2 linked regions of the Dyadobacter chenhuakuii genome follow. The protein of the gene in region 2 interacts with the protein of the main gene of each other region in a pairwise test. Links are inferred from orthologs where the notes say so. Each region holds a gene or a part of one and is shown on either strand. Other genes may lie near its edges.

Evidence for each region. The genes of interacting proteins can lie anywhere in the genome.
Region 1: the proteins of tpiA (region 2) and pepT interact in binary tests that used the Escherichia coli proteins (3 or more experiments, as listed by UniProt). The link is inferred for Dyadobacter chenhuakuii from one-to-one orthologs.

The regions. Positions count from the first base shown.
Region 1 is NZ_CP098805.1:2,825,623-2,828,617, forward strand. What follows is about bases 52-2,983. They hold pepT (peptidase T), read right to left. Parts: upstream 2,170-2,983; coding sequence 934-2,169; downstream 52-933. Other genes in these bases: NFI80_RS11695 (tRNA1(Val) (adenine(37)-N6)-methyltransferase), read right to left, coding at 52-291; NFI80_RS11700 (ribonuclease H1 domain-containing protein), read right to left, coding at 299-934; NFI80_RS11710 (pyrophosphohydrolase domain-containing protein), read right to left, coding at 2,206-2,670; NFI80_RS11715 (MarC family protein), read right to left, coding at 2,712-2,983. In the rest of the region: more of NFI80_RS11695, read right to left, coding at 1-51; more of NFI80_RS11715, read right to left, coding at 2,984-2,995. UniProt on the Escherichia coli protein: Cleaves the N-terminal amino acid of tripeptides.
Region 2 is NZ_CP098805.1:4,372,841-4,375,883, reverse strand. What follows is about bases 20-2,999. They hold tpiA (triose-phosphate isomerase), read right to left. Parts: upstream 1,901-2,999; coding sequence 1,139-1,900; downstream 20-1,138. Other genes in these bases: NFI80_RS18115 (aspartyl protease family protein), read left to right, coding at 2,200-2,999; NFI80_RS18125 (OmpA family protein), read left to right, coding at 102-1,133. Outside these bases: NFI80_RS18130 (DUF5672 family protein), read left to right, coding at 1-14; more of NFI80_RS18115, read left to right, coding at 3,000-3,043. UniProt on the Escherichia coli protein: Involved in the gluconeogenesis. Catalyzes stereospecifically the conversion of dihydroxyacetone phosphate (DHAP) to D-glyceraldehyde-3-phosphate (G3P).

The DNA.
Region 1 (2,995 bases), 1.5 Mb from region 2 along the record:
GGCAGAGTGAAAAAGCCTGATCCGGTCATGATAAGGGCTGTTTTCCACATTCTCACCGGCCTGGTAAAAAGCCTCTGCGTCAATTTCAACGGCATCGATGATGCCATAGGAATTCCGTTGTGCGACCATTAAGGAAAGCAAACCCGTTCCCGCTCCAATATCCAGAATGTAGTCGGCGTCGTCGACATCGGCCCAGGCACCCAGCACGCAGGCGTCGGTGCACACTTTCATGGCGCATTTGTCTTGCTGCACCGTAAAATTCTTGAAGCGAAAAGAGGAATTTCGTGCCATAACCGTTCTATTTTCTACCAAAGTCAGCCGGGTTTTCGCCCCAGTATTCGGTTTCCCATTTCAGGATCTTGTTTGAAAATTTGTTGGCCGCAAGCCATCTTTCGGCGCGTTGCAGCATTTCAAAAACAGGTTTATTCCTCGGCGTTAGCGCCAGTTTAGTGTTCGCATGCTTCTTTTTAACCCAGGCAATGGCCGTTCTGGAATCGCTGTAAATGGGCAGATCGCTTTCCTTTTTCTGCAAATAAGCCAATGCGTGCACGATCGCCAGAAACTCCCCAATGTTATTCGTCGCGTCTTTGAATGGCCCCTGCAAGAAAATCCGTTCGCCGGTCTGGTAATAAATGCCCTGATATTCCATGTCGCCCGAAGCCGTATTCCAGGCCGCATCCACGGTAATGCTGTTTTTTATAGGTTTTCCAATGCTCGCGGGCGCTTCTTTGGTGATCGCGGGTTTGTTTTCCTTTTTAGCTACAAATTCCCAATAATTCCGCTGAATGGCCGCTTCCGCCTCTTGTATGGATTCAAAGGACTTGTAACGCGCGTCTTCAAAACCCTTAATCTGTGCCTCACACTCTTTCCAATCCGTAAAAACGCCCGTTTTCCTGCCCTGCCAGACGACGTAGTATTTTGTTTTCTTCGCCATTAAGCTTTTTCTTCCCAGATCTGGGCAATGTTTACGATCACTTCTACTGCTTTTTCCATGTCCTGAACCGACACCCATTCGAGTTTTGAATGAAAAGCGTGTTCTCCTGCAAATATATTAGGGCAAGGCAAACCCATGAATGATAATCTTGAACCGTCAGTGCCTCCCCGAATACTGCGCTGGATTGGATCTAAACCGGCTTTTTGCATCGCTATCAATGCATTTTCTAAAACTTCCGGATGCTGGTCCAGGATTTCCTTCATATTCCGATATTGCTCGGTTACTTTGAATTCCATGCTGGAATGCGGGTAACCGGCCAGCACATTGTCAGCAATCTCCTTCAATTTCGCTTCTTTTTCAAGCAATCCTTCAACTGTGAAATCACGGATGATAAAGCCTAATGTTACTTGTTCCTGGATTCCTTCGATTTGGGTCGGATGGATAAAGCCTTCTTTTCCTTCGGTGGTTTCTGGGGATAATGTATCTTTGGGCAAAGCAGCGAGAATTTCTCCGGCAATTTTCAATGCGTTTTCGAGCTTGCCTAATGCGTATCCCGGGTGCGTGCTCACGCCGTGAATCGTGATTTTGACGCCGTCTGCCGAGAATGTTTCGTCTTCCAATGTGCCTACTGCCTCGCCGTCAACGGTGTAGCCGAAGTCCGCGCCTAGTTTCGCAATGTTCACATGCTCCGTTCCGCGACCAACTTCTTCATCCGGCGTGAACAAAATGCGAATGTTACCGTGCTTGATCTCAGGATGTGTGACCAAATATTCTGCCGCAGCCATAATTTCAGCAACGCCTGCTTTGTTATCCGCGCCAAGAAGCGTGGTTCCGCTGGCTGTAACGATATCATTACCAATCTGTTGATCCAGATCATGCAGTTCACTCATTCTTAAAATCTGCGATGGATCGTCCGGCAAAACAATGTCAGCGCCGTTCCAGTTGTGATGCACGATAGGCTTTACATGCGCGCCTGACACGTCCGGGGACGTGTCCACGTGCGAGCAAAAACAAATGACCGGAATGTCCGTTTTCTCGGAATTGGAAGGAATGGTCGCGTAGACGTAACCATGCTCGTCCAGGTGCGCATCTTCAATTCCAAGTTCCTGTAATTCAACGACAAGCTGATTGCTCAGATCGCGTTGTTTGGCAGTGCTCGGAAAACTCTCGGAATTCGGGTCCGACTGCGTGTCTATTTGCACATACCGAAGAAAACGTTCCAGCACAGATGTCATAAAAGCAGCATTTAATATTTAGGAATCCCTGCGCGATCAGTTCAGGATGGAAGTCAGATCGGCGGGCGAATAATTGATATTTTTCAATGTTTTGTCATCTGCTTTTCTGTAAACCAGATATTTGCCATTGTCTTCTTTGTAATAGCAATCCGTGCCCTTGGCTTCATAATGCGCCACAGTCGCCTCGGCCTCTTCAATGTTAAGGCATGCTTTCGACATATTCGAACGCTGGACTTCATCAAACAAAGCCCTGAACTTTTCCCCTAAACCAAATTCCAGAACTGCCCCCGACAATACATATTGCAGGTCACAAAGCGCATCCGCGATTTCCACAATGTCCTTTTCCAGAATGGCCACTTCCAGCTCTTTCAATTCTTCCGCCAGCAACGCCACACGCAACCGGCTCCGCTCTTCGGACGGAATGGTTGGCGTTTCGAGAATGGGATGTTTAAATGTTTTATGAAATTCAGCGACCTGGTTAAGGCTGTCCAATTGTTGCATGTCTTTTTGTATTAATTAAAAATTTCAAATATAAATGTGCTCTAAATCACCAGATTGGTCTTAAAAAGCTTGATCGCGATCGCCAGCAGGATGATCCCGAAAACTTTCCTGAGAATGTCTGTCCCACCTTGTCCGAGTTTTTTTTCAAGCCAGTTAGAAGATTTCAAAACCAGATAAACAAAGAAAAGATTGAGCATAATGCCGACCAGAATGTTCTCCGTTTGGTAAGCCGAACGCAAGGAAAGCAATGTGGTCATGGTGGCGGCGCCGGCAATGAGCGGAAAGGCAATGGGCACAATGGAAGCGACGCCTACATCTAGATTAT
Region 2 (3,043 bases):
CTGACAATCAATAAGTTACATTGTTTAACAAATTTTAACAAACTATCAGGAATGTTAGGACGTTCTTGAAGTTAGTTTTAAAAAGTTAAAAATGTAATGTCATGAATTTCAAAGTGCTTTTGGCAGGAGCAGTTGCCATTGTATTTTCATTCAGTCCGGGTTTTGGACAAATCACGAATAACCCCAAGGTTGAGGAGCAGTCTGTGCCATATGTGAAGATCAGGCGTGTAGAACTTACCGATCAGCAGACCATTATCCACTTTCAGTTTGTTGAAAAAAAGGCAGTGCAGGTCCAGCCGCGTAACCTTCCGTTCCCTATTCCCAGGAAACAGCAGCAGCAATTTCAGCAGCCTAATGCCGGCGCCATCTGGCTCGATCCGGAAACCCGCCTTTACAAGCCAGGAGAAATAGATATAAAGTTCAAGTTTATCAAAGCGGACAACATCCCTACTTCGGGATCAAAAGAGATTATGCCCGGCGACACCGTTAATTTCGTGGCTTATTTTGAGCGTCTGGATCCTGGAATTGAGGTTTTTGACTTTTATGAAGGGCGTAGCACGGGTGGAAGCCAGTCGTGGAATTTTTATGGTATCCACATTAAAAACCCGCTGAAAAAGGAAGCGAAAGCCCCGCAGGCAGCCGCAAAAGTAGAAAAGCCAGTTAAAAAGCCCGTTCAGCCCGCACCAAAGCCAAAGGTGGAAGTGAAACAGGAGCCAGCCGAAGAGCCGGTTGCGGTAGAACAGCCAAAAAGTGGTTTGGAAAAAATGAAAGCCGGTAAAATGGCAATAGGCGAGACGATCAGCTTGCCGAATGTATATTTTGAAACATCAAAAGTGGACCTGCTGCCCGAATCATACGAAGAGCTCAACACGCTCGTGGATTTGCTGAAAGAAAGCGAGAGTATGAAGATCCGGGTTGAGGGCCACACGGATAATGTGGGTGACTTTGACAAAAACCTGGACCTGTCCCGAAAAAGAGCAGAATCGGTGCGGAGCTATTTAATTGAAAAAGGCATCGCTGCCGACCGGATCGAGGCGAAAGGCTACGGAGGCACCCGCCCATTGGCAAAAGGCACCTCCGAAGTCGAACGCAGCAAAAACAGACGGGTAGAATTTGTGGTTACCCAAATGTAATGTGCTTATCTCGCCTTGATAATGTTTGTAAACTCCCTGGATTTCAAGGATGCGCCACCTACCAGGCCACCATCGATGTCCGGGGAGCTGAATAATTCGGGAGCGCTTGCTGCTGTAACACTTCCACCGTACAGGATCGAAATTTCTTCCGCAACAGCCTCGCCATATTTAGATGCAATGTGCTGACGCAAAGCCGCGTGCATTTCCTGCGCCTGCTCCGCCGAAGCAGTTAAGCCCGTTCCGATCGCCCAGATCGGCTCGTAAGCGATCACAACTGAAAGCAATTGTTCTTCCGAAAGATGGAAAAGACTTTCTGTGATCTGGTTTTTTACAAATCCGATATAATCTTCATTCTGACGCTGATCCAGCGATTCGCCGCAGCAGAAAATCGGTGAAACGCCATTTTCCAAAGCAGTATTCACTTTGCTGGCCAGAAGCGCATTGTCTTCATTAAAATACTGACGGCGTTCGCTATGTCCGATCAGCACATATTCCACACCGATCGATTGCAGCATTTGTGCCGAAATCTCTCCCGTATATGCACCCGAGACCTTGTCTGAACAGTTTTGTGCAGCCAGGGCAAAATTCGGGGCGCTTTCCAGATATTTTTTGATAGTAGTAAGATAAATGGAAGGAGGGCAAAGGATCACTTTTACATCACCTTGAACCTCATCGTTCGCCATATTAACGAGTTCGGAAGTCAGCGCAACTGCTTCATCCAGAACTTTGTTCATCTTCCAGTTACCTGCAACAATTTTTTTTCGCATGAGAAAATTTTTATTGTGAAAAACGCCTTTTAACGCAACAAAATTACCATAATTTCCTCATTTACATTATTATCCATAAATGTTCTGAAAAATGTCAGAAACTTTGCACATATAAAGATTTTTTTGTGTTTAATTGAGATAAAATGCATTAATTTTACTTAGATAACCGATCGTGCCGATTTCGGCACTTACTGTTCACCGAGGATAATAAAGACAGAGTTAAGCCATTTATAATCAACGTGTTCTATAATGTTTCTACCGGAGTTCAGAACTTAGCATTTTAAAGAAAGGAGGCCACGATGAAAACGTCTAAGTGGTTATTTGTAGCGATCATACTTTTTACGAGCAGCATAGCATTTGCTAAATCAGAAGATGTGCCCCCCGTTTCCGAGGAGAAGTATGGCTACTTTTTGGATAAAAATCACAAATCCACCCGCATCCCTTTTGAGCTGCATTCAAACCTGATCCTTTTGTATGCAAAGATTAACGACACCGACTCCCTCCGCTTTATTCTGGACACGGGAGTAAGTTCCATCATTATCACAGACCCACACATTCTCAAACCCGACAAGCTGCGCCTGACCAGGAAAGTAAACCTGACCGGCGCCGGCGAAGGCAGCAGCATTTCTGCGCATGTGGCAATCGATAACCGGTTTTCCATGGGCCGCCTTAAAGCCAATCACCAGAACATTGTCGTTTTGGAAGATGATTTTTTAAGACTTTCAGAATATGTCGGCGTGCCGGTTCACGGTATTTTTGGCTACGAAATCTTCAACAACTTTGTGGTTACCATCGACTTTTCGAAGAAAGAACTGATATTAATGCGCCCCGATAAATATCGTTATAAGACAAGAAAAGGCGACAAGCACCCGCTGATCATTGAAGATACCAAGCCATTTACAGATGCGGTAACCCTTTTTGCCGACGGCCGCGAGCACCCGATCCGGGTTTTGATCGATACCGGAGCCGGACACGCATTGTTGCTCAATAACACGCCGAAAGAATCATTCAGGCTACCCGAAAAGGTCATCCGGGCGCAGTTGGGACGTGGTTTGAATGGGGTGATCAATGGCAATCTCGGCAGGATAGACCGGCTGCGGCTGGGCCGTTTTACGATGGACAACATTGTGGCGTCGTTTCCGG